One region of the Vagococcus sp. 211 genome, then DNA from elsewhere that is predicted to be linked to it. Evidence: predicted binding sites of a transcription regulator. Region 1 holds the regulator's gene; the other holds the start of a gene.
The links. Region 1 encodes LexA, which represses DNA repair genes until DNA is damaged. Its sites were predicted from a motif close to CNAACANNTGTTNG; they were not measured.
Positions count from the first base shown of each region.

Region 2: the regulator LexA is predicted to act here: its motif matches at 859-872, upstream of xerS (tyrosine recombinase XerS).

Region 1 covers NZ_CM150475.1:1,495,410-1,511,435, reverse strand. Annotated here, with positions in the region: gene ACVWM0_RS07360 (CTP synthase) at 1-155, shown strand, start outside; gene ACVWM0_RS07355 (glycine C-acetyltransferase) at 253-1,443, shown strand; gene ACVWM0_RS07350 (L-threonine 3-dehydrogenase) at 1,455-2,408, shown strand; gene ACVWM0_RS07345 (DUF1846 domain-containing protein) at 2,533-4,041, shown strand; gene ACVWM0_RS07340 (ABC transporter permease) at 4,093-5,316, opposite strand; gene ACVWM0_RS07335 (ABC transporter ATP-binding protein) at 5,309-6,028, opposite strand; gene ACVWM0_RS07330 (efflux RND transporter periplasmic adaptor subunit) at 6,030-7,175, opposite strand; gene ACVWM0_RS07325 (hydroxymethylglutaryl-CoA reductase, degradative) at 7,276-8,562, opposite strand; gene ACVWM0_RS07320 (hydroxymethylglutaryl-CoA synthase) at 8,578-9,747, opposite strand; gene ACVWM0_RS07315 (50S ribosomal protein L25/general stress protein Ctc) at 9,891-10,508, opposite strand; gene ACVWM0_RS07310 (M42 family metallopeptidase) at 10,814-11,851, opposite strand; gene ACVWM0_RS07305 (cation:proton antiporter) at 11,981-13,171, opposite strand; gene ACVWM0_RS07300 (hypothetical protein) at 13,380-13,589, opposite strand; gene lexA (transcriptional repressor LexA) at 13,707-14,327, opposite strand; gene ACVWM0_RS07290 (DUF896 family protein) at 14,469-14,711, shown strand; gene tkt (transketolase) at 14,808-16,026, shown strand, end outside.
Region 2 covers NZ_CM150475.1:1,064,936-1,080,961, reverse strand. Annotated here, with positions in the region: gene ACVWM0_RS05335 (VOC family protein) at 316-675, opposite strand; gene xerS (tyrosine recombinase XerS) at 898-1,992, shown strand; gene ACVWM0_RS05325 (alpha/beta hydrolase family protein) at 2,105-4,054, opposite strand; gene ACVWM0_RS05320 (aldo/keto reductase) at 4,174-5,094, opposite strand; gene ACVWM0_RS05315 (AAA family ATPase) at 5,148-5,945, opposite strand; gene ACVWM0_RS05310 (MmcQ/YjbR family DNA-binding protein) at 5,947-6,348, opposite strand; gene coaE (dephospho-CoA kinase) at 6,441-7,043, opposite strand; gene mutM (DNA-formamidopyrimidine glycosylase) at 7,040-7,888, opposite strand; gene polA (DNA polymerase I) at 7,943-10,600, opposite strand; gene ACVWM0_RS05290 (DUF1648 domain-containing protein) at 10,686-11,783, opposite strand; gene ACVWM0_RS05285 (GntR family transcriptional regulator) at 11,780-12,160, opposite strand; gene ACVWM0_RS05280 (Bax inhibitor-1/YccA family protein) at 12,264-12,956, opposite strand; gene murC (UDP-N-acetylmuramate--L-alanine ligase) at 12,993-14,330, opposite strand; gene ACVWM0_RS05270 (hypothetical protein) at 14,451-15,257, opposite strand; gene ACVWM0_RS05265 (OsmC family protein) at 15,358-15,795, opposite strand; gene ACVWM0_RS05260 (hypothetical protein) at 15,980-16,026, shown strand, end outside.

The sequences.
Region 1 (16,026 bases):
ATAACCGATTAGTTGAAATTGTAGAACTACCAGAACATCCTTTCTTTGTTGGTTGTCAGTTCCACCCTGAACTCATCTCACGTCCAAATCGACCTCAAGGATTGATTACTGAATTTATTCATACGGCCATTGAAGAACAAGAAAAAGCGCGTTAAAATTTAACTAGAAACTAAGTGAAATAGAAGCAAGTTCTCTGTAAAAAGGCTATAATGAAACTACGAGTAAAAATTGGAGGTATGCATAATGAGCCAAATGAGTCCAGATTTAGAGAAATTTTTAGACGCTGGTTTAGCAGATTTAAAAGAAAAAGGATTGTATTCGACAATTGATGTATTGGATGGTGCAAATGGTCCCACGATACATATCAATGGAGAAGAAAAAATTAATTTAGCATCTAATAACTATTTAGGATTTGCTACTCATCCTGAATTACTTCAAGCAGCAAATGAAGCAACAAATAACTACGGAGTAGGGGCTGGAGCAGTTAGAACAATTAACGGTACTTTAGATATTCACCGTGAGTTAGAAGAGCGTATTGCCTCATTTAAAGGAACAGAAGCAGCCATTGCTTACCAATCAGGATTTAACTGTAACATGGGGGCGATTTCTGCCGTGATGAAAAAAGGGGATGCCATTATTTCTGATGCGTTGAATCATGCCTCGATTATAGATGGTTGTCGTTTATCAGGAGCTAAAATCATTCGTGCTGAGCATTCTGATATGGTTGATTTAGAAGCTAAAGCGAAAGAAGCGGTAGAAAGTGGATTATATAATAAAATTATGTATATCACAGATGGCGTTTTCTCTATGGATGGAGATGTCGCTAAATTACCGGAAATCATGACGATTGCTGAAACATATAATTTAATGGTGTATGTGGATGACGCCCATGGATCAGGTGTTCTTGGTGGTGGTGCGGGAACAGTTAAACATTTTGGTTTATCAGACAAGGTGGATTTCCAAATGGGGACATTATCTAAAGCCATTGGTGTTGTTGGTGGTTACGTTGCGGGTTCTCAAAAATTGATAGACTGGTTAAAATCTCAATCACGTCCGTTTTTATTTTCAACATCCTTAACACCAGGTGCAGCAGGTGCGGTCATTAAAGCCATTGATTTAATGGAAAAAGACCCAACTCACGTGGAAAAATTATGGAATAATGCTAATTATTTTAAAGAAAAATTACAAGGGATCGGTTACGATATTGGTGCATCAGAAACACCAATTACACCAGTTATCTTAGGTGACGAAAAGTTAGCACAAGAATTTTCACGTCAGTTAATTGCAAATGGCGTTTATGTTAAACCAATTGTTTTCCCAACAGTTCCTCTTGGTACAGGTCGTGTTCGTAACATGCCAACAGCGGCACATACGAAAGAAATGCTGGATCAAGCGATTAGTGTTTATGAAAAAGTTGGAAAAGAAATGGGAATTATTGAATAGGAGAACGAATGATGGAGCGGATTATTGTAACAGGCTGTTTAGGCCAAATTGGATCGGAATTAGTAGCAAGATTACGTCGTGAAAAAGGGGTAGAGAATGTCTTAGCAACAGACATTCGTCGACCTGATAACAATAAAACAGTTGATGGAGGATTATTTGAAGAATTAAATGTGTTAGATGCTGATAAAATGTATGAATTAGCAGAAACATTTAAAGCAGACACAATGATTCATCTAGCATCCTTATTATCTTCTGTGGCTGAGGACAGACCACAAGACGCTTGGTTTATTAACATGACAGGCTTAACGAATGCTTTAGAAGTAGCAAGAAAGTTAAATCTATCCTTTTTCACACCAAGTTCTATTGGCGCATTTGGTCCAGAAACACCTAAAGACAACACCCCTCAAGATACGTTACAACGCCCTAAAACAATGTATGGTGTGACAAAAGTAGCGGGTGAGTTACTGTGTGACTATTACCATGACAAATTAGGTGTAGATACAAGAGGCGTTCGCTTCCCAGGGCTAATTTCTTATGATACATTGCCAGGAGGAGGAACAACAGACTATGCTGTTGAGATTTACTATGAAGCCATTAAGAAGGGGCATTATGTTTGTCCGCTAGAGCAAGGGACTTATATGGATATGATGTACATGCCAGATGCCATTGATGCGATTATCAAGTTAATGGAGGCACCTAAAGATAAGCTAACCCATCGTAATGCTTTTAATATCACAGCTATGTCTTTTGATCCAGAAGAAATTAAAAGAAGCATCCAAAAGATAATGCCAGAGTTTACAATGAGTTATGATGTTAATCCTAAATTACAAGGAATTGCTAACTCATGGCCAAATAGTATTGATAGTCAGTGCGCTAAAGAGGAATGGGGATTTGATCCTGCTTTTCATTTAGATAATATGACAGAGGATATGCTAGCTAAATTATCAGAAAAAATGACTAAATAAAACCGTATAGACTATACGGTTTTTTTGATGAAAGAGATGTTTTCTTTCGCTTTTAAGCGAGAGTTATTTTATAATGAGAAGTTAAGATAAGAAATCAGGAAAAAAATGGAGGCAACGCTTGATGATTAAAAAAATTGGTTTTGATTCAGATAAATATATTGAAGAGCAATCAAAATATATTTTAGAACGTGTGAATAACTATGATAAATTGTATTTAGAATTCGGTGGGAAATTAATAGGAGATAAGCATGCTAAACGTGTGTTACCAGGGTTTGATGAAGATTCTAAAATCAAAATTTTGCAAAAATTAAAAGATCAAGCTGAAATTATTATTTGTGCCTATGCGGGAGATATTGAGCGCAATAAAATTCGTGGAGATTACGGCATTACGTATGACATGGATATTTTGAAATCCATTGATGAGTTTAATGAGTATGGTTTGAAGGTAAACAGCGTTGTTATTACACGATATAGTGGTCAGCCTTCTACAAAAATATTTATTAATAAGCTAAAAAAACGCAACATAAAGGTGTATACTCACGAAGCCATTGATGGTTACCCATCAAACATTGATAAAATTGTGAGCGATGAAGGTTTTGGAAAAAATCCTTACATCCCAACAACAAAACCTATTGTTGTCGTGACAGCACCAGGGGCAGGTAGCGGGAAACTTGCCACAAGCTTAAGCCAAATTTATCATGAAAGTCGTCAAGGAAATATTGCAGGCTATTCTAAATTTGAAACTTTCCCAGTGTGGAATGTGCCATTGAAACATCCGTTAAACATTGCCTATGAAGCAGCGACAGTGGACTTAAAAGATGTTAATATGATTGATTCTTTCCATTATGATGCTTACGGTGAAGTGGCAGTTAATTATAACCGTGACATTGAGACGTTTCCTGTGATTAAACGTATCATTGAGCGTATCACGAAACAAGAATCAGTGTTTCAATCTCCAACAGACATGGGGGTTAACCGAGTAGGTTTTGGTATTATTGATGATGAGGCAGTTCAACAAGCTTCTAAAGAAGAAATTATTCGTCGTTGTTTTGATACAGAATGTTATCATAAACGTGGCATGGTAGATGACGAAGTTGTTAATCGCATCCAACTTATTATGGAAGAGATGGAGCTGAAAAAAGAAGATAGAGGCCCTGTTTTACCTGCGAGAGCCTATGCTCAAACGTTGAAAGAATCAGAAAATCTATTACCTCCTGTATCAGTGATGGCCTTTGAATTAGAAGATGGTAAAGTGATTACGGGTCGTTCATCTGGTTTAATGGATTCTTCAGCAGCTGCGATTTTGAATTCCGTTAAATACTTAGGTAATATTAGTGATGATATCTTATTATTATCACCTGTTATCTTAGAAACAATCAGAAAAATGAAAGATCAAGAATTACATAATAAAATTACAGCTTTAAATGCGAACGAAGTATTGATTGCTTTATCAATCAGTGCGGTAACGAATCCGACAGCACAACTGGCTTATGAACAACTGGCTAAGTTAGATGGGGTAGAGGCTCATTCAACAGTTATTTTAAATAAGGACGATGAACAAATCCTTAAAAAATTAGGTATCAATGTGACGAGTGATGCTATCTTCTCATCAGAAAATTTATTTTATATCTAAACAAAAAACTCGCCGAACTGGCGAGTTTTTTTGTATTTTGTATCACGATAATTATTGATAGATCGCTTTAATAGGATCCATTTTAGACGCGTTGACAGCTGGAATAACACCAAATATTAAACCAATACCAGCAGAAATACTAGCAGACATGAAGGCCATTTTAGGACTAACAATTGCTTTAATATCTGGGCTGATAGATGAAATAAGTGACGCAATACCTGATCCGAGTAGGACACCAATAATTCCACCAATTAGAGTAATAAAGGCAGCTTCTAATAAAAACTGAATCAGAATATTAGAAGGTTTGGCACCAATAGCACGGCGAATACCAATTTCACGTTTACGTTCGGATACGGAAACGTACATAATATTCATAACACCGATACCACCAACAAGTAATGAGATAGCAGTAATAAATAGGAGTCCAGTAATCACAGCTTGCAACATACTTTCAATTTGTTGTCGCATTTGTTCGTTAGAACGGTCTTCTTCAAAGTTACCTAATAAATCAGGATGGCGTTCTTTCAGAAGTGTGTTGGCTTCATCAACAACTTGCCCACGGTCAGCCCCCTCAGATAGTTTCATTTTAATCGCATTAATTGGTTTATTTTTAGCCAATTCATTGTAAGCTTTTTTGGGGATAACATTATAGAAAACAGAATCATCCATGATCATTTGATCCATATCTAATTTCTGTTTAACACCAACAACTTGGAATTTCAAACCATCCACATCAATGGCTCTTCCGATAATGTCCTTTGGATTTCTTACGTTTAGTGATTGTTGCATGGATTCATAAGTTAAGACAATTTTATTATCGTTCATGTCTTGTTCTGTTAAATCATGACCAAAGGCGATATTATCTGCTGCTTTCTTAAAAGCCATCATTTGACCAGAACTGCTGGTTTCAAAATAAGCCAAGCTGGCATCGATAGTTTCTGTTGAACCGAATCCATAGCCGTAGTCAGCGGCGATATTATCAATATTATCTAATTTACGTAACGTTTTTAAATCTGTTCTGTTAAAGGCAAAAGAGTCAAAGCTACTACCTGCAGCCGCTTCATCATCTTCTAAATCCAACCTATAAACCAGACGGATGGTATTAGAATCTGTAGAATCTAATACTTCTAAACTACTTTGTTTCATTCCTTCACCAATCGCAGATACGGTAACAACAGCAGTAATTCCAATGATAATACCTACCATAGTTAGGAACACTCTTAATTTGTGCGCTCTTAAGCTCAAGAAGGTACTTAATAAAAGATTTTTAACCATTTAAATACTCCTCCTCATTTAGAAATACGCCATCTTTCATATAGACAACGCGGGAAGCATATTTACGCATGTCCGCATCATGGGTAACCATGACAATTGTCTTGCCTTCTTTATTAAGATCAGAAAGGATGCCCATAATATCTGAACTGGTTTCACTATCTAAAGCTCCCGTTGGCTCATCAGCCATGATAAGTAGGGGCTCGTTAACTAAAGCTCTAGCGATAGCAACACGTTGTTGTTGTCCACCAGATAATTCGGTTGATTTCGACACTTCTTTTCCTTTTAAACCAACTAAATCAAGGTAATGATCAGCGATTTTACGTCTGGCAGGTTCTTTTTTCTTTCCTTCATAAATCATCGGAAGTTCCACATTTTGACGAATATTCAAAGATTGAATTAAGAAAAATTGTTGAAAAATGAAACCAATGTATTGATTTCTTAAATCTGATTTTTGGTTTTCGGTCAAAGTGGAAACATCTTCGTCATCGAAAATATAGGTACCATCTGTTGACTGATCAAGGAAACCTATAATATTCATTAGGGTTGTTTTCCCGCTACCTGATTTCCCCATAATCATGAGAAATTCCCCTCGCTCAATGGTTAAATCAAGATTCTTAAGAACGTGTAATTGTTCTTTTCCTACAGGATAATACTTATTCATGTTTTTTATTTCAATGAGTGGGGTAGAAGAGGTCGTATTTTTATCTAACATATTACTTCGACTCCTTTTCTCCACTATCATCTATAGCAGGTTCACCTAGGATTTCCCCATTTTTCAATTCCCGATCAGACTTCACGATAATTTTATCCATGCTTTCTAAGCCGCTTGTTACAACAACGTGGCCATCATCGGCATCTTTATCTGTTATTTCAATATCTTTACGTAAGACAGTCCCAAAATCATCAACTAACACATATGATTTTTTATCTTCCGTTTTTACAGCTTCTTTAGGGATTTGAACTTTAGTATCATCTAATTTAATGGATGCCTGTACATGGAAACCTTTTTTGATTTTTTTTGCGTCTTTTAGAGATAGTTTAACGGTGTAAGTTGACAAAGCGCCATTATTACCACCGCCAGCACCTTCTGTTGTTGCACTAGTAGTAGGTGTGTTAGAAACATAAATAATTTCGCCTTTATAGAGCTCGTTGTTAGCAATGGCTCTCACTTCAGCGGGTTGTTTTTCTTTGATTTTATCTAAATCCTTTTCGTTTACTTCTCCTTCAACGTAAAAATCATTAGATGTGAGCGTCATAATCGCACTGTCTCTGTTTTGTTCTTGTGGGATAATGACTTGCCCACTGAAAGGAGCTACTTCTTGATGCACTTGTTTTTCATATAATTCGTTAATTTGTGTTTGTAATTGATTGATTTTAATATCAAAGCTATTTAAATCATATTTTAGTTGTATGGATTCTTGTGTATCTGTTGAGGGAGCACCTTCCTCACTGCTTGCTGAACCCAACTCGTTAATCTCTAGTTGCATTTGACGTGCTGCTTTTTCTTTTTCAGCTTGTGTTGACTCAATTTGGAAATTCAGTTCAGTAATTTGATTTCCTGTTGTTTCATCGACGTATTGATAAAGGATTGTCCCTTCATCCACATTGTCTCCGTTCTTAACTTGTAAGTCGCCTAGTTTACCTAGAGAAGCATCTTTTACAAATTCTTTTGATTTAACGGGTGTTACAATACCATTAATGAAAACTTGTTCCCCATTATCAATGGTAAAGTACTCAATGTTATCTTCAGGCAAACTGGCCTGTTCAGGGGCTTTCTTTAATAGTAGTTTGGCGCTGATAAGACCGACAACTACAACACCAATAATAGACCCAATAATTATTTTTTTCTTTTTAGACATAGTATAAACTCCTTTTTGATCGTAATAATAACAGTGTAACTTAAATTGACTAAAAAAAAATCAGTCATAAGTCTGATAGAATAAAAAAAGACTTTAGCATTTAGCTAAGGTCTTTCGATCTAACAGTGGTTAAAAAAGCGGAGGCCACTTGTGTATTCATCAAAGGTGCTTCACGTAAATGATTAGCAACTGCCTCAATTTCTTCTCCAACGGCTCCTACTTGGATGGCTAATGAACTAGCATGTAGTTTCATGTGTCCTTTTTGGATACCGTCACTTACTAAGGCTTTTAGTGCAGCAAAATTTTGGGCGAGACCAACGCTGACGATGATACGAGCCAACTGTTCTGAATGAGTGACACCCATGATTTTTAAATTAGCTTGAGCCATAGGTAAAACAGAAATAGCGCCACCAACAGAACCAACTGCCATAGGTAGGGTTAATTCTCCAACGAGATTTTCCCCGTCAATAGTCCAACGTGTCATACTCTTATATTGACCTGAACGACTAGCGTAAGCATGAGCACCAGAAGAGACAGCGCGAGGATCATTTCCTGTGGCAATAACCACAGAATCAATGCCATTCATGACACCTTTATTATGGGTAGCAGCACGATAAGGATCTAAGTTAGCATAACGCGTGGCCGCAACGATTTTTTTACTAATATCTTCTCCAGATAAGGAAGACGTATCCAAGGTGTTCATAGGAACTCGGCACGTCGCTGTTACAAGGGCTTCAGTGTTGTAGTTGCTCAGAATAGACATTAACACAGAAGCACCTGTAATATCTTCTATATAAGGTGTGACGCCTTCTAAGATAGTATTGATAATGTTTGCTCCCATAGCATCTCTAACATCCACGTGAAGATGAAGGGTAATAAATTCTTCGTTATGTTCTTCGTTTGATATGACTCGTATATCAATGTCTTTAACACCACCACCGCGTGTGACAATGGAAGGATGACTATGGTGTGCAATCGTTAGGATGTCTTCTTTATGTGACGCTAGGTTAGATAGGGTGGAAGAGAAGTCATCAATATCTGTTAAGATAATCTGTCCTATCATAAGGCGTTGTTTGATGGTGGTTGTAAATCCTAGAGGCTTCATGATTTTAGCTGCGTTACTGCAAGCGGCTATGACAGAAGGTTCTTCTACCACCATTGGGATAACCAATTCATTGCCATCAATGACAAAATTTAAAGCAACACCAGTGGGTAAACTAAACTGGGTGAGCTGATTTTCGATAAGAGAATCTGCTACGTCATTTGTTAGACCGGGTTGGCGTTCAAATAAAGCGTGAGACTCATCTGTTAGGTAGCCGGCTTCATGCAGTAATTGAAGACGTTCTACTCGCGATTTTTGATAAAATTTAGAGAATGAATGTGTCATGGAAAAATCCTCCTATTAAAATTGCTGTGTGTAACGGCGTTGATGCTCGTTGATTTCTGATAAGATAAAGCGACTTTGTTGGTCGTAATCTGAATGGATAGGATGTACCCCATCTGTTTTAGGCAGACGCTCATTGAAAATCGTCTCGTATTCATTTATCGTTAGTGCAGTTCTGTTGTTTACTAGGGTTGTTAAGTCATCAGTTAAGAGATGCTGACGGAAGCCTTCGACAAGGGTTCCAGAGAACATTTCACCTACTGCCCCAGAACCATAACTAAAGAACCCAATTTTTTGTCCAGCTGTTAACTGTGTCCCTTGATCTAATAATGAGATGAGACTTAGGTATAGAGAGCCTGTATAAATATTGCCAATCATTTTAGTGTAATGGGTACTCAACTCATAATTTGCTAATAATCGTTCTTTCGTCGTGTCTTCTTCATTTTCTAGTAAAGGTAAGAGCGCTTTTTTACCCATTTTTGAGTAAGGTAGGTGGAAGCAAAAGGCTTCAAAATCAGCAAAATGAGAGTGATGACGATCGCTGTATTCCTCCCATAATTTTTTGAAGAAAGACATATAAGCTTCATTTGAGAATTTTCCATCAACAATAGCTGTGTCATAATAATTAGGACGCCAAAAATCAAAAATATTTTCAGTCATAGCGACAGAGTCTCTATTAATTACTAAGATACGAGGAGAGCTACTAATAATCATCGCCACAGCACCTGCTCCTTGAGTTACTTCTCCAGAGGTTTTTAATCCATAACGTGAGATATCAGAACCAATGACAAGGGCTTTTTTTTCAGGATTAAGGGTAACAAAATCAAGAGCTGTCATTAATCCTGCTGTAGCGCCATAACAGGCTTGTTTGACTTCGATTGACTTGGCGAAAGGATGAATCCCTAATAACTGGTGAATGAAACTTGCTGTTGATTTCGATTCATCAATCCCAGACTCCGTTCCTACAACAATTAGATCGATTAATTGTTTGTCTTCGTCAGAAATGATAGGGTAAGCTGCGTTGGCTCCCATAGAGACCGTATCCTGTGTAATAGGAGGTACCGCCATTTTTGATTGTCCTATGCCAATAGTAAATTTAGTTGGTTCGATGTTACGGTGGTTTGCTAAGTCAACTAAATCCATATATATATTTGGTGTATAGAAGTTTATTTTATCTATTCCTATCATTGATTAAATCCTACTTTCTATTAGTTATCTACTTTGTTATTTTAACATAAAAAATATATAGGCTTTTGATAATCCTATAATTTAATAATAATTTAAAGCAAATAAAAAAACCCTACCGGATAAACCGATAGGGGAGATATCTATTATTCAGCTGATTTTTCGTTGATTACTTCTGGTTCAGCACCTTCAGCAGGTTCTAGAACTTCTTCAGCTGTAGACATTTCAGTTACAGCACAGATTTGTTCTTCGGCTTCTGTTACAATAGTGAAATCTTTATGAGCTGGGATATCTTTAATAACTAAAGCATCACCAATCACTAAGTCTGTAATATCAACCTCAACGCGCTCTGGTAATTTGTCAGGTGTTGCAGATACCATAACAGTGTATAAGTTTTGCTCAAGAACACCACCGGCTTTAACCCCTTTAGGTGTACCTGTTAGAACTAATTCAGCTTCAACTTCTGTTTCAACAGTCATGTCAACAACTAAGAATTCAACGTGTACCCAACTTTTTGAAAATGTGTCTAATTGGTAGTCATGTAATAAAGTACTTACTTTTTTACCATCTAAATCTAATGTGTAAACAGCGTTAACGCCGTTTTCGCGGATAGCTTTGTCTAGTTCCCAAGCGTTAACTGACATCGGTGTGTTTTCAATACCGTTGCCGTGGAATGCTCCTGGAACTTCACCTGCTAATCTTAATTTGTTACGAATAGATCTAGGTCTAGTCGCTCTTTCTTCTACTTTTAATACTACTGACATAAATAATCTTCCTCCTTCAGAATAAAATCTAATTTAGTTCGTTTATTTACTTCTGCAGTGTTAATCGAGAATCGAGATTCGATTAATTGCCTCCAACTGAACGATGTCAGCGTTAGTTGGAACGAACGATAAACTTTATAGTAATGATCGGCGACTTTAACTGAAGTACATCAAGTTAAAACGACAGCAATAACTTAAGCCTCTGTCTGTTGCCTGCTCATCATGGTTTCAAAAAACCACACTATAATATAAGCTTATGTACTAACCATACAGGTATTTTCAAAAAACGTCAAGTGAACACCTTTTTATTTTACTAATGCACTAAATAAATACTGTGAAACTAACTGTTCCGTTGCGTTAATAGACTCGATATGGGTTCTTTCATACGCATGACTGGACTCAATACCAGCTCCAAATAGAGCGTGCTTAACATCAGCGCCTGCACGCATAGCTGCAGATGCATCACTTCCATAAAACGGATAAATATCTAATTGATAAGGGATATTTTTAGTTTCACAAAGAGCGACTAAATGATTTCTAAAATTTAAATGATAAGGGCCACTGCTATCTTTGACACAAATAGAAACAGAGTATTCATCTGTTTGTTGACCATCTCCCATAGCTCCCATATCAACGGCAAGATATTCGACTACATCAGGATGAATATTAGAGTTACCACCATAGCCGATTTCTTCGTTATTTGAAAAGAAGAAGTGTGTGGTATGTGGTAATGTTTGATTGTTCTCTTTTAGAGATAGTAGGAAGTTAATTAAAATAGCTGCGCTTACTTTGTCATCTAAATGACGTGACTTTATAAAACCAGTAGGGGTTACTTCTGTTCTTGGATCAAAGCTGATGAAGTCACCTACTTGAATTCCTAGGGCCTTAGTTTCTTCTTTATTTGTGACTTTAGCATCAATTCTGACTTCCATGTTGTCTTGATTTCGTTCTGCTGTGCCAGCATCTTTGTACACATGAACACTGGTTTGATGCATGAGAATCGTACCTGTAAGGGTCCCGTTTTTCTGAGTATGAATGGTACAGTATTCCCCTTCAATAGCGTTATATCTAAACCCACCGATTAAGTCTAGTTTTAATCGTCCATCTGGTTTGATATCACGAACCATCGCACCAAGAGTATCAACGTGAGCTGTAATAAAACGTTGATTGGTTTGGTCTGTACCAGGTATGGTTACGATTAAAGAGCCTTTACGATTAATGGTTGGTGTGTAGCCTTTTGATGTTAATAATGTATCAATATAATTGATAATTGTTTGAGTGTCCCCTGTAGGAGAGGGGATATTGGTTAGGGTTTGAACCAAGTCAATGGTTGATTGTGTCATAAGTTAGTCATCCTTTTTTATAAATTTTATACTACTCAACCATAATCTAAGAAAATCCGATTTTCAAGTAAAAAAAACCTTTACCGGTTTGAAATACCGAATAAAGGTTTTATCATACATGCTTTTTTGTTAATTAGAACTAGTTGCTTCTTCAGCTGCTTCTTGCTCTAATCTAATACTGAATTTCAACAGTAGAGGAGACAAGATAGTGGTAATGATAATTGAAGCGATAATAACGGTATAGAAATCGTTATTAACGTAACCGGCTTCTAGTCCAATTTTAGCGACAATTAAAGCCATCTCTCCTCTAGAGACCATACCAGAACCAACGACAAAGGCAGGCTTTCTTTCTACTTTCATTAATCTAGAGGCGAAGTACCCGCCTGCTAATTTAGTAGCTACTGCAGCTAATGATAAAATAATAATCAATCCAAGTTGTGAAACAAAGGCTTGAAGATTAATCCCTAACCCGATGGATACGAAGAATACAGGAATAAACAAACTATTGCCAATCGTGCCAACGTCTTCTTCAATTTCATGACTACTTTCATGACCTGATAACATTAGTCCGATAAAGAAAGCACCAATAATATCACTTAATCCCATTTCTTCAGCAAAAATGGTAAACGCAAAACATAAGACAAGGGCCATAGAGGTGGCACCTTTGACAGCAACTAACTTACCAGAAGCATCCATGGTTGGTTGAATCAAATATTTAGCGACTAAATACATAATGGCAAAGAATAGTACTTTTTTACCAATCAAATCCCAAGCCATAGGGCCTGTAAAACCAACAGAGGCATCAAAAGTAACAACTGCTGTAAAGACACTAATTAATAAAACAACGAGAGTATCATCTAGTATCGCTGCACCTAAGGTAATCGATCCAGCTTCATTATCTAGGTAGTCATACTCTTTAAGAACTTGAACAGTGATACTTAAGGATGTGGCACTGAAAATGATGCCTAAGAAAACTGCTTCTGCTAATCCCATCCCTAAAAATTGTCCCAATATAGAAATAAATATGAAAGGGACGAATACTCCGAATGAAGCAACTAATATAGCTGGTTTTAAATAGCGTTTTAATAAAGTTAAATCACTTTCTAAACCGACTAAGAACATTAAAAGAACAATCCCGATTTCTGCAAATAAAGCGATACTATCTGTTTCTTGAACGATATTGAAAATAGCAGGGCCTAGGAAAATCCCCATCATCAATTCTCCGAAAACAACAGGCAAGTTAAATTTATTACATAAATGCCCAGCAATTTTCGTTCCTAACAAAATAAATATTAACATCTTTAACAATTCTAGCGTCATACACATCACTTCTCCTATCAATTTTAAACCTTAATAATGAACCTTATATATATTTTATTTTAAATGTAGGATAAAATCAAATGAAACGTTCTTTAATTGTAAAATAAATAAGGAAAACACTAAGAAAATTAATATATCTTAAGTTATTTTAAAAAAATAAATGATAAGTGTATAAGAATTGTAGGGGTGTTCAAAATAAGAAAACTTGTTAAGGTGTATTTTTATAAGTATAGTGCTGTTGTCGTTCAGGATGACGCTCAGATTGCTTCTGTTCATAGGCTTTTTCGTCCCACATCATGATCCATAACATGAGGAGAGGGATAACAAACACAAGAGCAGAACGCCAACCAAAAGTACCTAAGAAAATTCCAATTAATAACACAATTAATAATAATGCATAGCGTCTGATCGATGCCATTTTACCCACTCCTTAAATTTTTCATAAATTTGATTATTTAGCTCTGGATCTCACAAATAACAGAGATGCGAACGTTTGTTCTTTTTTTGCTTAAAAAATATAAAGCATATCATTGCTTTATATTTTATTTCTATATAAACCGACAACTTTACCTAAAATAGACACATCAGACAAAATAATAGGATCCATTGTATCGTTTTCAGGTTGTAAACGTATATGGTCTGATTCTTTAAAGAATCGTTTGCAAGTTGCTTCATCATCTTCGTTCATAGCAATAATAATATCGCCATTAATTGCAGAGGATTGTCTTCTGACAATGACGTAGTCACCATCAAAAATTCCTGCATTGATCATACTTTCTCCTCTGATAGTTAACATGAATAAACTGTTTTCTTCATATTTTAAATCAGGTGGAAGAGGGAAGTAATCTGTTGCGTCTTCCACAGCTAAGATGGGTTCACCTGCGGTAACGACACCTAACATTGGTATTGTAGAAGGTTGAGCACCAATTAATTTTAAACCATCTTCTGTTAATTCTATCGCTCTTGGTTTTGTTGGGTCTCTTAAGATGAGCCCTTTTTTTTCTAGACGAGATAAGTGACCGTGAACAGTAGAGGTGGATGATAGGTTAACAGCCAGTCCAATTTCTCTAACGGTCGGTGGATAACCACGTTCTTCTACTTTTTCATGGATATATTTTAGAACTTCTAACTGTCTAGGAGATTGTTTTTTTGTCATACGTTCCTCCTATATCTTTTTTTTAATAATAACATATCTAAAAATAATAATCAAACAGATGTTCGCTTTTTTGGAGAATCAAAAGATTGTTTTTTTTGTCAATTTAAGCTAAGATTAAAGCGAAATAAGGAGGTTTTCATTATGTTATCAGAAGAAAAAATGAAACGTATTAACGAATTAGCAAACAAATCTAAAACGGCTGAAGGTTTAACTGAAGCAGAAAAAACAGAACAAAAAGAGTTACGTACTGAATACATTGAAGTATTTAGAGGTGGGATGAGACATCACATAGAAGGAATGAAAGTGGTTGATCAAGAAGGTAGCGACGTGACGCCAGATAAGTTGAAAAAAATCCAAAAAGAAAAAGGGATCCACGGAAGATAATCTTAAGTAAAGTATTGAAAGAACTTGCAAAAACTGTCCAATAAGGTTACAATTTAATAAAAGTAATAAAAACCTAAATTAACAGGAGGCTTATTTATGTCATTCGACCAAATAGATCAATTAGGAGTTAACGCAGTTCGTACACTAAGTTTAGACATGATTCAAAAGGCAAATTCAGGACACCCAGGGTTACCAATGGGGGCTGCTCCAATGGCGTACACGCTTTGGACAAAACACTTGAAAGTTAATCCAAGCACATCAAGAAATTGGGTAGACAGAGACCGCTTTATTTTATCTGCTGGTCATGGCTCATCTATGTTATATAGTTTATTGCATTTATCAGGTTATAACTTACCAATGGAAGAACTAAAACAATTCCGTCAATGGGATAGTTTAACACCAGGACACCCAGAAGTGTATCATACGGATGGTGTGGAAGCGACGACAGGTCCTTTAGGACAAGGGATTGCTATGAGTGTTGGTTTTGCTATGGCAGAAGCTCACTTAGCAGGGACTTACAACCGTGATAATTTTAACATTGTCGATCATTACACGTATGCTTTATGTGGTGATGGAGACTTAATGGAAGGTATTTCTCAAGAATCAATTAGTTTAGCTGGGCATTTAAAATTAGATAAATTGATTGTGTTATATGATTCAAATGATATTTCTTTAGATGGTCCATTAGATAAATCTTTCTCAGAAGATGTAAAAGGACGCTTTGAAGCAACAGGTTGGCAACATATCTTAGTAAAAGATGGGAATGATTTAGAAGCCATTTCTAAAGCCATTGAAGCTGCTAAAGCAGAAACAACGAAACCAACGATTATTGAAGTGAAAACAATTATTGGTTACGGGGCTGAAAATCAAGGGACGAATAAAGTTCACGGGGCACCACTTGGTGCTGAAGGTATTGCTACTGCCAAAAAAGCTTATGGCTGGGACTATCCTGAATTTACTGTACCAGAAGAAGTAACGGCACGTTTCCATGAAGAGATGGTCGTTAAAGGACAAGAAGCAGAAGCTAAATGGAATGACTTATTCAAGGCCTATCAAGTTGAATACCCTGAACTAGCGGCTCAATTTGAAGCAGCCTTCAATAATGACATCACGCCTGATTTAGATAAAGCATTGCCTGTGTATGAATTAGAGACAAGTGCCGCAAGTCGTGTAACAAGTAAAGAAGTGATTCAAGAAATCGCCAAAACGGTGCCTCATTTTTGGGGAGGATCTGCCGACTTATCATCATCAAATAACACGATGATTGCGGGAGAGAAAGATTTTGAACCTGGACAATACGAAGGACGTAATATTT
Region 2 (16,026 bases), 430 kb from region 1:
ATATTATACCAAGTTGAATAAAAGAACTAAAAGAAAGGCAATAATCAAAAAATCTCGTATGTGATATTAAAAATAAGTGTTATATAAAAAATCTATATATAACACTTATTTCAGTTTTAATTATTCTATTATGTCATTCGTTAGTTGTTTATTTTATTGATGGATGAATGTCTCTATTAATAAAATAAATGTCTTAGTAAGTATTAAAGTCTCAAATTGATGTTTATATATCTTAATCAATCATTTGATTTATACGTACACGGATAGTCATTAATGTATAATAGTTTGTGCTATTTTTTTGAAAAAACCTTGTTATTACTCGTTTCTTGCAATAACGAAATAATTTCCCTCGGGATCTGAAAAGTTGAACATATCTGTACCAGTTGGATTGATAATATCCCCAGGTTGATCTAATCGGCGGTAAATAAGGTCAAATTGATCACTGAAAATAATTAAAGATGGTGTGTTACAAGCGACTTCTGGGGAGTATTTATTGATGAATTCCTTTTCGAACAGTGCTAATTCTATGCTGTCAGATAGTGCTATAACGCTGGTTGTATAGTGTTCTGGTAGCTCTTCTGAAACTAAAGGTGTTACCTTGAATAAGTCAGACCAAAAATCAGTCATCTTTTGAATGTCATCAACATAGAGCATGACTCTTATTTTGTTTGTCATTTTATCTACCTGCTTTCGCTTATATGATTGCTATTTATTATACCCTCTCTTGTCAATGAAGAAAAGTGGAACGAATCTACCTTTCTTGAAAGTATAACCTTTCCGTAAAGGTAGATAATTAAATAACAATATTAAATATTATTAAAATTGACTTTATGTTATTTATATATTAAAATTAAGATAAGAACGTATGTTCTCTATTTTGGAAGGAGTTGATATTTTATCGCAACACATAAATTATTCCAACGATTGGAACAAGAATTAGTCGCTCTCCCCTGGTTTGTCCAAGAATACGTGCAATCAAAAAGTATTGTTCCCTACTCTACTGTTACTTTATACGAATATGCGAAGGAATATCGCCGCTTCTTTGAATGGCTATCAATGGAAAAAATAACCAACACCTCTCCTACCTCTGTGACCTTGGAGGATTTAGAAGGTTTACGTAAAGAAGACATTGATCTCTACAAAGCCCATTTAATGCACTCCCCTAAAAACGGGACCTCACAACAAGGGCAGCATCGGGCGTTTGTTTCCGTTCAACGCACACTAACCGCTCTTCGTTCCCTATTTAAGTATTTAAGTAGTCAAACAGAAGATGAAAATAACCAACCGTATCTCTCTCAAAATGTGATGTTGAAGATTGAAAACGTGAAAACAAGCACGACTTTGCAAGAACGATCACGAAGCATTGAAAAAAAATTACTCCTTGATGATGAAGCTCTAGATTATTTATTATTTATTGAAACAAAATATGAAGATACCTTATCCAGTCATCAAGCTAAAGCAGCATTCAGGCGAAATAAAACCCGAGATCTTGCTATTAACGCTTTATTTTTAGGAACTGGGGTCAGGTTATCAGAGCTTTGTAACATGCAAATCACAGACTTAGATATCTATCATATGGAAGCCACAGTCATTCGAAAAGGTGGTTTTAAAGATGTCACCTTGATATCTCCTGTTTTTATGGATTACGTGACAGATTACGCTAACAACAGAGGGACCCTTTATCGACCGAGTCCCCAGCAAAAAGCGTTATTTCTGACCACCTACAAACAAGAAGCGAAACAAATTGAACCGTCCACCGTTGAAAAAATGGTAGGGAAATATTCCGAAGCTTTTAAGGTTAAAATTACCCCTCATAAGTTAAGGCATACAGTAGGCACGCAACTTTACAAGAAAACCAATAGCCTACTCACCGTCTCTCATCAATTAGGTCAAACAGGAACAAGCGCTACAGCCATATATACGCACATTGTAGATAAAGAACAACGAAATGCAATCAACGGGTTGTGGGACACTCCTGATACGGATAACTAAGAACACCCTAGAAATATAGAGGTTTGTAGCAACCTCTTTTCTAGGGTGTTTTTTTCGTATTTATTAATGACTATAATAAAGTATATTACTTAAGTCATACTAAAGGAAGTCCTTACAAGTAAGTATCAAACCATTCTTCAATTTCTTGTAATCTTCTCATGCGAAGACTTGGTATACCAATGCGTGATAATCCATGGCTTGATTTAGGGAATATCACAAGTTTGGTGTCGACCCGTTGCCGTTTAGCTGCGACATACATTTGTTCTCCTTGCTCTTGCGGGCATCTTAAATCTTCCGCACTATGGAGTACCAAGAGTGGCGTCTTGATATTATGAGCATGAGCCAATGGTGACATTTGCCATAAGGCGTCCACATCATTGATATCATGTAATAATTGGAAGTTAACAAAGAATGGACCTATGTCGCTCGTGCCATAAAAACTTAGCCAATTAGAAATACTTCTTTGGGTAACAGCTGCTCTAAAGCGGTTAGTATGACCTACAATCCAGTTTGTCATAAACCCGCCATAACTACCACCAACCACAAAAAGATTGGATTCATCGATGGTTGGGTACTCTTCAATGGCAAAATCTGTCCCCATCATTAAATCTTTGAAATCATCATTCCCGTAATCCCCAAGAATAGATTTAACAAAGTCTTGACCATAACCATCGCCACCACGTGGGTTAAGTAAAATAACGCCATATCCTCGTGCAGCATGCACCTGCATTTCATGGAAGAAAGTCTCTCCGTAACACACTTGTGGGCCACCATGAACATAAAGAATAGCAGGATGTTTGCCTGTTACATTGACTGGTGGCACGTACCACCCTTGGATTGGCCACCCTTGAGCCCCTTTACACCAAAACATCTCTGGCTGACTCACTGTCCATTCCTTCATCAGGGCTTCATTCGGGTTATAAATAGGCTCTAATTTCCCAGTTGTCACATCGATTTTAGCTAACTGGCTAGGGGTTACTAAATCTGAATACGTGACAATCATCTCTGCATCAGACATGTAACATGCGTCTGTTAGATGTCCTTTTTCATCGAATAAACGAGTGATTTTTTTCGTCATATCCCCTTTGTATAATTGTAATTTTCCATGCTCTGTCACAGGGAAGGTAAACGTCATGTCCTCATTCCAACGACTGCGTACACCTCTAACGTTTTGATGAAAATCACTAATGATACCATCACCAATAGATAAGTCTTCTTCTTCTGTCAAACAGATCAGTTGTCTCTCTTCTAAGTCATAGTAATAAAGCTCTTCTTGTGTCACAAAGTTAAATCTAAAATCGCTTCCTTTTAACAAAACATAACGATCCTCTTTAACATCAGCTACAGAAAAACTTCCTTTAGGTACTGATGTGGTTAACGAATGGGAGGTTTGTTCAGCGATATCATAATAATAAACCGTATTACCATAGTCCCATTCATCATCTCTTACTAAATCTGCGCCATATAATAAGAACGTTTCATCCATAGAGACATGATATAAACCAATGTCTTCTTTTGTTTCCATTAATGTTGCTACTTGTCTCGTACTAATATCTATTTTCTTAATTTGGTTGTTTTGATTAGCAGGTAACGTTCCTGCGCCGTCTAATTTATAGGTCAACTTATCTGTTGCCATGACTTGCGGGCGTTTCTTTTCTTCTTCTGTTAATTCCTTATTTAGGCATTGACTTGTTTGAAAATAAATGGCACCACTTGTTTCAGACCATTTATAGAAGCTGACTCCTTGCTTTTCTTCTGTGAGAAGGACTGCTTTACCACCTGTTGTAGGCATTAAATAAACTTGTCCCTTATCTTCCTTGTCAGGTGCAACAAAACTTAGCCATTTCCCGTTTGGCGAGACATCCAGTCGAGAGACTTTCAGACTATCATTGCCCCAATGTTTTTTTATCTTCGTTTCTAAATCCATACTAAGAATGCGCGTTTCGTAAGTGTCTTCTTTTTGATTCAAGCGTGTTTCAATAAAATAAACCTGGTTATCCCGATACACAGGTTGAGACAAACTCACTAACTCAAAAATCGTTTCTTCTGTTATTTTTGTCATACTCTTACCACCTTACCTTTCCTTCTGTTATTATTTTACCTCTTCTGTTATTAAATAACTAGAGGATAGACAAAAACGCGAGGTCTTTAGATGAAAGAATCTCGCGTTCGTCTCTTCAATTAAGGTAAAATATTCCCTGCTGCTCGGTAAATACGATACCACTCTTCTCTGGTTAAGCGAATATCAGACGCTTTTGCCACTTCTTGTATGCGGTGTTCCTTCATTGTTCCAAGAATGGTTTGCATGTTGGCAGGATGTCTTGAAATCCAAGCTGTTGCAATACCTGTGTTGGTAACACCATATGTTTCTGCTAGTTCATCAATTGTCTGGTTTAATTCAGGGAACTTCTCGTTGCCTAAAAAGACACCGTCAAAGAAACCATATTGATACGGTGACCACGCTTGGATCGTCATATCATTTAAACGAGAATAATCGAGGACACTACCATCTCTGTTAATACTCGCTTCATCACGCATATTAACATGAAAGCCCTGGTCAACCATTGCAGTTGCCATTACCCCAAATTGTAACTGATTAACAAGTAAGGGCTGCTCCACATATTTTTTAAGCAATTCAATCTGCATAGGGTTCTGATTACTCACCCCAAAATGACGCACTTTGCCACTATGTTGTAAGACATTAAATGCGTCTGCTACTTCTTCAGGTTCTACTAAAGTATCCGGGCGATGTAGAGCTAGCACATCCAGATAATCCACATCTAATCGTTCCAATATCCCATCAACAGCAGTGAGAATATGTTCCTTAGAGAAATCAAATTGCCCTTCTCTAATCCCGCATTTACTTTGGATAAAGATGTCCTCACGTTTAATACTGCTCTCGTGTAAGGCTTGCCCAAACAAGGTCTCACAGTCACCACCACCATAAATATCTGCATGGTCAAAAAAGTTAATGCCACTTGCTACGGCTGTTTCTAGTAAAGATGTTGCCTCGGTTTTGTTCAGACTGTTCATACGCATGCAGCCTAAAGCTACTTGCGATACCTTAAGTTCTTGATTACCACCTAAATGAATAGAGTTCACATTATTGCCTCCTTATAATAAGCTACATTAATTATAACACAGCACTAGAAAATTCACTCCTGTAATGTGTAGTGTATAAACCGCTTAGGGTCTGACATGAAATGAGTCATAAATTGAACGTGCTCCATGTCTTCGTATTTGATTGGAGCTATCCCCTGCTCACTTAATTCTAGAATAGATGCGTCAGGGTAAGCCGTTAGAATAGGCGAATGGGTACTAATAATAAACTGTGACCCTTGTTTCACCTGTTCATGAATCAGATACATCAAAGACAGCTGATTTTGAGGACTTAAAGGGGTTTCAGGCTCATCCAATAGATAGAGACCTTTTGGAACAAGACGGCTCTTAAACAAGGCTAAAAATGATTGTCCGTGAGATAAGGTCTGTAACTCTACGGGGTACAGTCTATCAAGAGCAGCTAAAGTGTTAAGGTAAGGAATTTTTTCTAATTCTGGTGAATGCGTGTTTCGCACCTCTATCTCTTCAATAGCTTGTTCCGCTTCTCTTTTTCGTTGCTCGGTCTGTCTAATAAATGTGATGAAATCATCTGCCCTAAAAAACATGCCACGTTTGGTTTTGTAATGCCAATGAAGAACCAATTCTTCCGCTAGCTTTGAAACATCCTCATACTCAGGGTTAAGAGAGAAGGGTTGATTGGTTAATTGTATGGCTTCACACGTCATGGCCAATGCTTCAATGAAGGTAGACTTTCCTATACCGTTTTCACCAACTAAGAACGTGACAGGCTGGTCAAACTCAATTCCTTCAAACCCTTGTAACCAAGGCATAGAAAAGGGATACTGCGGATGTTTCTCCCTAGTATGTTCGTACAACACACGGCTTAGTAACATATTATCCCTCCTTATGTCCCTCGTTAACTGTAGCTTTTTGACTCTTCGTTAATTTTTGATAGACGAATTGATAGGATTCTAGAATCATTTGTTCCAAGAGTTCTTCTGTTACCATCTCGTGGCCTAAATAAATAGAATTCCAATGCTTTTTATTCGCGTAGTAACCAGGGATAATTCCCCCTTCAAAGGCATCTCGCAGGGCTATGTTTTTATCAGGGTCATTTTTTAAGGTAATAAAGGTCTCTTCCGTTACTGCTTCTGACATTAAGCCGAATTGTTTACCTAATAGATCAAAGTAATACGTCCCCCAGTCTTCACGAAAATACACCCTAGCTCCAGCTAAGGAGTCACCATAGGCTATGCAATGTGACATTCTTGTTTGTATCTCAGACATTGGTAACATTCGATCACTCCTTTTCATATAAATTGAGTATAACATGTTAATAAAAAAGCGGGTAGCCACTGTTCTGAGTGGGCACCCGCTTTTTTTATTCTTTACCTGGTTGCATAAAAACGATACATCCAATTATCTAATTGTTTCACAGTATTGTCTCTCGTGCCATTGTTATCAATGATTGTATCAGATAACAACGTTTTATCTTGGAGGGGCATTTGACTATTAATTCTCGCTTTAGCCTCTTCCACGGTTAAATCATTTCGAGCCATGAGACGATCTAGTTGCTGTTCTTTTGATACAAAAACAAGCATCACTTCATCCACCATCTCTTCATACCCTGCTTCAAAGAGCAAAGGAATATCTAATATCACTAAGGGAGTGGTTTCTTTTCTGTAATAACAGATAAGTTCATGAATTCTTTTATCAATAAACTCTTTTAATAAGGCATTTAAGAGGGTTCTTTTATCAGAATCTTTAAAAATAATATCCCCTAATTTTTTTCTATTCAACGAGCCATCTTCAAGTAACACCTCTTGACCAAATGAGGCAACAATGGCAGATAAGCCAGGAGTTCCTATCTCTACAACTTCTCTTGCGACGATATCTGCATCAATGATTGGTATGTTACGTTCAGAGAAGTACTGGCTGACCGTACTTTTGCCAGAAGCAATGCCTCCAGTGATACCTAAAACATAGGTCATGTCGTCGCCTTCTTTCTTTGATGATAAGGTTGACAGTTCCCGCAATAATGAGTTCCTCGCTGCGCTACTTTCATTTTACTAATGGCTTCTCCGCAGAATGGGCAAGCTTCCCCTGTTTTGCCATATACGGCTAGAGAGACTTGAAAGGTCCCAGCATCTCCTAGAGCATTTTTGTAAGAACGAATGGTTGTACCACCTGCTTCAACAGCATCACCCAAGACCTGGATAATGGCTTGATGAAGTTTTTCTATTTCCAAAGGTGTCAGGGTATCTGCTTCTTGTTCAGGATGGATATTAGCAAGGAATAAGGACTCATCCACATAAATATTACCTAATCCTGTCACAAGCAACTGGTCTAACAACAAAGGTTTAATCGCTTTACTTCGTTTACTTAATCCTGTAGCGAATGTCTCTAAATCAAAATCAGGCAGTACGGGTTCAGGTCCTAATTTTTTAATGCCTTTGTACTCACCCCCTTGATTTTTCGCAACAAGGGTAAAACGGCCAAATTTACGGACATCCAAGTACCGTAATTCGGTGCCGTCTGTAAAGTGGAAGATCACATGGGTGTGTTTGCTCCGTGCATCGTCTGTTTCATGGTATTCAAATTTACCTTCCATCCTTAAATGATTAATCATATCGAAAGAGGATAGTTTAAAAATAAGGTATTTACCACGGCGTTCAACACTGTTGATACGTTGTCCAATAAGTTCGATTTTGAATACATCTACGTCAGGGGACTCAATAATACGTGGCCAAAACACACTGACAGAGGCAATGGTTTTCCCTATGACTAGCTGAGTCAATCCTTTTCTGACGGTTTCTACTTCTGGTAATTCAGGCATAATGTCTCTCCTAACAAATATCCCTCTATCGCTAAAGGGATATTAATATACTATTTATTTGGCGTCGTACCAAGTATTACCTACGCTACTGTCTGCCTTAAGAGGAACAGATAAGCTGACCGCTTGCTCCATTGTTTCTTCGACAATCTGTTGTAACTTAGGTATTTCTAAAGCTGGTGCTTCAAAGACCAACTCATCATGTACTTGTAATAACATGGTTGCTTCCATGTTTTCTTCTTTTAATCTTGCATCAATTTTAATCATCGCAATTTTTAGGATATCTGCTGCGCTTCCTTGAATCGGCGTATTAATTGCTGTTCGTTCAGCAAAAGAACGTAAGTTAAAGTTCTTCGCCTTAATATCAGGTAAATAACGACGGCGATGATACAGGGTTTCAACAAAACCGGCTTCTTTTGCTTTCTCAACAATGTCATCCATGTAGGTTTTTACCCCAGGGTACTTATCAAAGTAACGATCAATGAAAAGTTGGGCTTCTTTACGAGTGATTCCTAAGTTTTGGGATAAACCGTAATCACTAATCCCATAGACAATACCAAAATTGACCGCTTTTGCTTGTCGACGCATGTTGCTATCCACTTCTTCTTCAGACCCAATACCAAAGACACGCATCGCCGTACTCGCATGGATATCTTGTCCTTCGTTGAAGGCTGCTTTTAAATGGTCATCATCAGAAATATGAGCAAGCACCCTTAATTCGATTTGAGAATAATCGGAAGCAAATAATTGCCAGTCTTCATGGCGAGGCACGAAAGCTTGACGAATCTTACGTCCTTCTTCTAACCTAACAGGAATATTTTGTAAGTTCGGATCCACAGAGCTTAGTCGACCTGTTTGCGTTAAGGTTTGGACATAGCGGGTATGTATTTTTTGATCTTGCCCAATCACTTTTAATAACCCTTCAACGTAGGTTGATTGAATTTTAGCAATTTGACGGTACGTTAGAATGTCATCAATAATTGGAGATTCGCCTTTTAATTTTTCTAAAACATCCACTGCTGTGGAATAGCCCGTTTTTGTTTTTTTAATCACAGGTAACCCCATTTTTTCAAATAAGATCACCCCTAATTGTTTCGGTGAATTTAGATTGAACGCTTCTCCAGCTTCTTTGTAGACTTTTTGTTCAATGTCTGCGAGAACTTCCGCAAATTCACCCTTCATTTCGTTTAATCGTTGTGCATTAACTGTAATTCCTGTTATTTCCATGTCACCTAAGATAAGAGCTAAGGGCAATTCAATGTCTGTAAATAAGCCTAATTGATTTTTTTCTTCCAATTGATTTAACAGAGGTGTATATAGATAGTTAATGCCCGATACTTTACGAGCAAGGTGTTCATATAAGACCGTAACATCTTCTGGTACGCCTTTTTTAACGCCTTTTCCATAAACCGCTTCATCTCGGTCTAAATCAGTAAAGCCAAATCGCTCTGCAACTTCTCCCATATCTTCGCTATTGTTTGTAGAATCTACTAAATAGGCAGCCAATAACGCATCAAATGTTAACCCTTTAACTGGGCTATTGTAACCATGTAAAGCCACATAGGTTCTCTTTAAGTCGTACACTTTTTTACTGAAAGACTCATCTGCTAACCACGCTTTAACTAAAGGCGCATCTAATACGCCTAAATCAGCTGCGACATAAATGTTGTCCTCATTTCCCCAAGCCATTCCCACAATAGGAGACACGTGATAATTATCATCTAACATTTCCACGTATAAAGACATACCATCTTGGAACATGTCTTCCGTTACATCGTTTTCCGTGACAACCGTAAAGGCAATCTCTGCCTTGTCTTCTTGAGGAATATCGATGCCACTGGTATCTAATTTTTTAAGGAACGCTTGAAAGTCCATTTCTTGATAGAAAGGAATTAATTTGTCTAAGTTTTTCCCACTATAAGCAAGGTCAGCCACATCAACCTCAATCGGACTGTTCACATCAATAGTTGCTAATTTTTTACTTAAAAAGGCAATCTCTTTTTCATTGATTAAGTTTTCTTTCATCTTGCTTTTTTTCATGTCTTCAACGTTCTCGTAAACGCCTTCCACAGTCTCAAATTCTTTTAATAACTTAATCGCTGTTTTTTCGCCAATCTTCGTTACACCAGGAATGTTATCTGATTGGTCTCCCGCAAGACCTTTCATATCAATGATCTGTTCAGGTTTTAAGCCATATTTTTCCATGATATGTTCTGGTGTGTAGGACTCAATTTCACTGACGCCGCGAATCGTCACATCTACACGAATATTATCTGCTGCGAGCTGAGTTAAATCTTTATCTCCAGATAAGACAACCACATCAAATAATTCTGGGTCCACACGTTTAGCTAAGGTTCCGATAATATCATCGGCCTCATAATCGGCTAATTCATAGTGTTTCATCCCTAAGCCTTCAATTAATTCTCTTAGATAAGGCATTTGTTCTCTGAACTCACTTGGTGTCTTAGCACGACCGGCTTTATAATCATCAAAAAAAGCATGTCTAAAGGTTGTTTTCCCCGCGTCAAAGGCCACTAGTACATGACTTGGGTCTTCGTTTTTCAATACACCTTCCAACATATTATTCACTGCATACAAGGCGTTGGTATGTAAGCCATTGGCATTTTTAAATCTATCTAAAGATTGATAAAGGGCGAAAAAGCCACGAAAGGCAATACTATTTCCATCTATCAATAACAACTTATTTTTTTTCATTAAGCCACTCCATTCTTCACTCATTATTTATTCTAACAAACTTTGCCAGTTTATGCGAAAAATAAAAAGCATCCGAAGATGCTTTTTAAATCATAAGATAAACAATAACGAGAGGAATCAGAATAACTCCGACTAAAAAGGCCCATCCTTGCCATTTTGCCATGTTAAAAGTAACACCTAACCCCATCTTTTTTTCAACCCAAAAGGCTGGATCCTCTTTATTATAATAGAACATTCCTAATTTCCAGTACTGATCGTCATCGTAACTTGGAAACCCCTCTTCTTCGGCTAGAGCTTCAGTATCAATGTTACTACCGCCTTGTCCATAACGAAGACCTAACCATAAAACCAAACCTATAACGAACACAAAAAACAGAAGAGATAGGACCATTAAGGCTTCAGGTGAAATAAAAGCTTGCATGCTGGCACTTTGAGTTCCCATAAGGAGTAATTGTGTACCAATCGAAATAGCTACTAACATCAGAGATGATTGTTTTCTAAAACGTTTGTCTCTTTTAGCTGACTCAGGGGCTTTCCGAGCATCTACCCGCTGTTTCGCTTGTTGGATAGAATAATTAGAGATACCCATGATTATCCCGATGAATAATTGCATCATTGGAATTGCTAGGACGGACATATAATTTTTATCTGTCATCGTCGTTGGTGTCATAGACATATCCCACTGAGTGACAATCACCTCAGGGATACGCTCATAATTCAGCAGTGTCACACCAGCCGTAATCAAGGCGAGCAAGACGTTTATGGTGACTAAATAACTAGTAGAAAAAGTGAAGGGTTCTTGCCTAAAGGCCAAGTCAATGCCGATCCGTTGCTCTGGCTTGGTTGTTATCAAAGCTTTTTCTTTTAATTTTTTAGACTGATTGTAAAAATGGATGTAAAAAATAAAAGACAACATAAATTGGAAAAATACGACACCGGTATAAATAATCCCAAACTGTTCCTCCGTTGCTTTCCCTTGCACTAACCATAAAAGAAGACTCAAAAAAGCGGCTAAACTCATATGATATAGAAAATGCGCTTTTTTCCATTTTCTAACGGTTTCTCCGCGAGCATCATGTCCTGTTAACGTCACACCAAAAGGCACATGGTACTGACTCATATAAGGAGTAGCCCCTAAAATAATCCCAATTAAGACAGTGGTTCCGATTAAATAGATGATCATAGTCTTTCACCTCGTTGAATGGTTTTAGTTGTGTCTTGTATTAACGAATCTAGATTTAGTCCGTAAATCTGGCTATCTATGACCATTTCTTTGATTTTTATTTTCAGTAATGCCAAAGAAGGGTCAGACATTTTCATGGGAAGATCGTTGGAAATCCTAAATCCTTTTTTCTCTTGTACCACAATCCCTTCTTCTGCTAAAAGTTTATAAGCCTTGTTCACTGTATGTAAATTAATCCCAATATCACTGGCAAGTGATCTAACAGAAGGAAGAGCTGTACCAGGTTGGATGTTCCCTCGTAGGACACCTTCCTTTATTTGATAGACTAACTGGGTATAAATAGGAATAGTTGACTCCATATCTATGGTAATAAACATTTATATCAGCTCCTTTCGTTATATATATAGTATAACGTTTTATGTTATATGTCAACTATAACAAAAAAAGACCTTTCATAAGAAAGGTCTTCAAAGGATAAAATTAATCTCTACCGAAAATTCTAACAAGAGCTAAGAATAGGTTTACTAGATCTAAGTACAATGTTAGAGCACAATAAACAACGAGTCCCATACCGGCTTGCTCACCGTATTGTTGGTAGAACACTTTGATTTTTTGGTTATCATATGCTGTTAAACCAGCAAATATCACGACTAATGCTAAACTGATAAATAAATCAACTGCTGAGCTTTTTAGGAAAAAGACATTTAGAACAATGGCAATGATTGCTCCAATTAAGAAACTAAACATGGCATGTCCCATAGCACTTAAATCTTTTTTAACCACCGTTCCAACGACAGACATCGTAATAAACATAATAGATGCCGTTACAAAAGCTTGGACAATAGCAGGTCCTGAATACATAACTAACGTAACCGTTAACGTTAACCCAGTCAACATCGCATAAGCAATGTAGCCCACAATCGATTTAGATGTGTTGGTATTAGCAAACGCTGATTTTCCTAAGTACACCACTAAGGCAATTTGAGCAATCCAGATACCAAAGAAGGCAAAACGACCACCATTAAAGAATAAATTAATAAATTGTTCTTGGAACACTGTCAAAGATAAAAATGACGTTACGCCACTAATAGCAATCCCCAGTCCTAACATACCGTATACTTTACTAAAAAATTTGGATAAACCAATCGATGTTTCAACTTGATTGTTGTTCATAACGATACCTCCTATTTAAATGTTGTTGTCATTTCATTACATTGTGTTCTTGCGTGTGTTACTTAATAATTTTTCATAGGCAATTTCAAATTTTTGAACGTCCCCTGCTCCCATAAAAATCATTACTGCATGATGGTAATCTAATAGAGGAGACATGTTTTCAACAGTGATAACATCGCCACCTTTGTTGATTTTGCTACCTAAGTCTTCTATTTTAACACTGCCTGCATTTTCTCTAGCAGAGCCAAAGATATCACATAGGTACACAGCGTCTGCTAGATCTAATGATTCAGCAAACTCATCTAAAAGGGCAACAGTTCTTGTGAAAGTATGAGGTTGAAAAACAGCTACAATCTCTTTATCAGGGTATTTTTGGCGAGCAGCATCAATGGTCGCTTTAATCTCAGCTGGATGATGTGCGTAGTCATCTACAATGGTCATGTCGCTGACGTGTTTTTCACTAAATCGACGTTTCACCCCACTGAATGATAGCATTTCTTGACTAACTTCTGCCATATCTAAGCCCTCAAGATAAGTAATAGCTACAACGCTCAAGGCATTCATTACATTATGCATGCCGTAAGCTGGTACTGAGAAATTACCGATGGTTTCTCCATTGTGTCGTACATCAAAGTTAGAGCCCGTAGTCGTTCTTTCAATGTTAACGGCTTGGAAATCATCGTTATCATTTTTACCATAGTAATAAACAGGAACATCTACTTTTAACTGGCGTAAATAAGGATCGTCACCAAAAGCAACCACGCCTTTTTTCACACCGCTAGAGAATGTTTGGAAAGCATCAAACACATCATCAATGCTCTTATAATAATCCGGATGATCAAAATCCACGTTTGTAATAATCGCATAATCTGGTTCGTAAGCTAAGAAATGGCGTCTGTATTCACAAGCTTCAAAAGAAAAGAACGTAGCATCTGGTTCTCCGTGTCCTGTGCCATCTCCAATCAGATAACTGGTTGGTTGAATGCCACTTAGCACGTGAGATAATAATCCTGTCGTACTTGTTTTTCCGTGAGAGCCTGTCACTGCAATGCTTGTAAATTGATTAATGAATTGACCCAAGAATTTGTGATAACGAATAACTTGGCATCCCTTCTTCAATCCTTCACGTATCTCTACATGCGTGTCTGGAAAGGCGTTTCCGGCAATAATGACTAGGTCTTCTGTAATGTTCCCTTCATCGAAAGGCAATAAAGTAATGCCTGCTTTTTCTAGTTCGTGTTGGGTGAAAAAGTAAGTTTCAATATCTGATCCTTGTACATTGTATCCTTTTTGATGTAGTAATAAGGCTAAAGAACTCATTCCTGACCCTTTAATTCCTACAAAATGGTATGTTTTATTTTTATGAATGTCCATAAAAATCCTCTTTTCTATCTCTCTATTTCATCACGTTATGATTCGTACCATATTATGATACACTTTTGTCAAATAATCAACAAAAAAACTTACATCGGTACACAACCAATGTAAGTAAAATTAGTCGACATAGTAGTGGTCCATATTCGCATTCGCTTCGTCTGCCATAATACCTGACAGAGATTTATCTAACCGCTGATTTTTCTTTTTCTTGTTATTGATGGCGGGTTTGTGATGAGACGGTACGCCCTCTATACTAACAGGATTAGATTCTACCCCGTTTAAAGACGTGGGATTGTCTGATTCTAGTACCAGTAAGTTTTCACTTGCCGCTCGTCTCAGTTCATCCACAATAAGCTCCCTAGCATGCTTCGGACGATTGTCTTCATCTATTAGAGAAGCTGGAATGTGTTTTGGTTTAAATATGGTTTGATTTTTTTCTCCTGGTAAATTATACGACGACTCAAATGTATTCTTGATATGCTTGCTGTGCTTCGCTTTACCGTAGTGATCTGCTTCGTAAAATTTATTAGAAAAAGCAGCTTGTGGGGACTGATAACTAGCATCAGTCTCTACGCTAGGCGCAACATAAACGTCACCTTTATCCGGCCCTTTTTTCGGTCGATCACTTTCAATTGTCACCGTTTTAGAAACAAATTGCGATTGTCGTTTGGGTGATGCCACGACATCATTTTGAGACAATAATTTGTCTGACCCAAAATAATCTGGTTCTTCAATCATGTCAACTGGATCGATTTCGATTTTATTTTCGTAAGCTTCACGTTCGTCTTCGTATATAAAACCATCATCTAAGAAACCTTTTAAGAAGTCACGCTTATTTTTTCTATTTAATTTTACACCGATTTTGTCATCATAGACAGGGAATCGAAAGTGTTCTCTTTTATCCTCTGAAAGATTTGCCATCATGTATCATTCCTTTTAGTTTCTAGGTTTAGTTTATCACACCTAGTGAAATAAAAAAACCTTGAAGCATAAAAAGAAGCACGGTTTCCCGTGCTTTCTCTTTTTATTTCATGATATAGTTTTCCATAACTGGCGCATTTTTAATTGTGTCTGCTACTGGACAGGTATTGTTAATAAAGATAACAAATTTTTCGATTTCTTCGTCAGTATTATCTGCATCAATATAGAACTTAGAAACGATTTTTGAAAAACCGATTTTTGCGTTTGGGTTTTTACCCATAAAGCCGTCAGTATCAAGTTCTCCTTCTAATTCTACCTTGATGCTGTTTAAGTTAATATTATGAAATTTAGCAAAGCTTTTAGCTACAATAACTTTACAAGCTCCAAGCGAACCTAATAATGCCTCAACTGGGTTCATACCACTGTCTGTTCCACCTAGATTTTTAGGTTCATCTAAAATAAACTCAAAACCGCGGGCTTTACATGATACTTGTAACCCTTTTGTATTCTCTGCTACTGCTTGAAATTTTTCAACTGCCATTGTAATCCCTCCAACATTTTATAAGTTAATTTTAGCACAAAGTAAGCGTTTTTCAACCGTTTGTGAAATTTGTATCAAAATAGGCATCTTTATTGTATACCCCTCCCCCTATAAAAGCTAGTAGGATAAAGGTATGCTTTTTTATTAATTTTAGGTATAATGAAAACAAGGAGAAGGTGATAACATGTTAAAAAGAATTAAAAACGCTCTAATTCTAACTCTTATTTACTT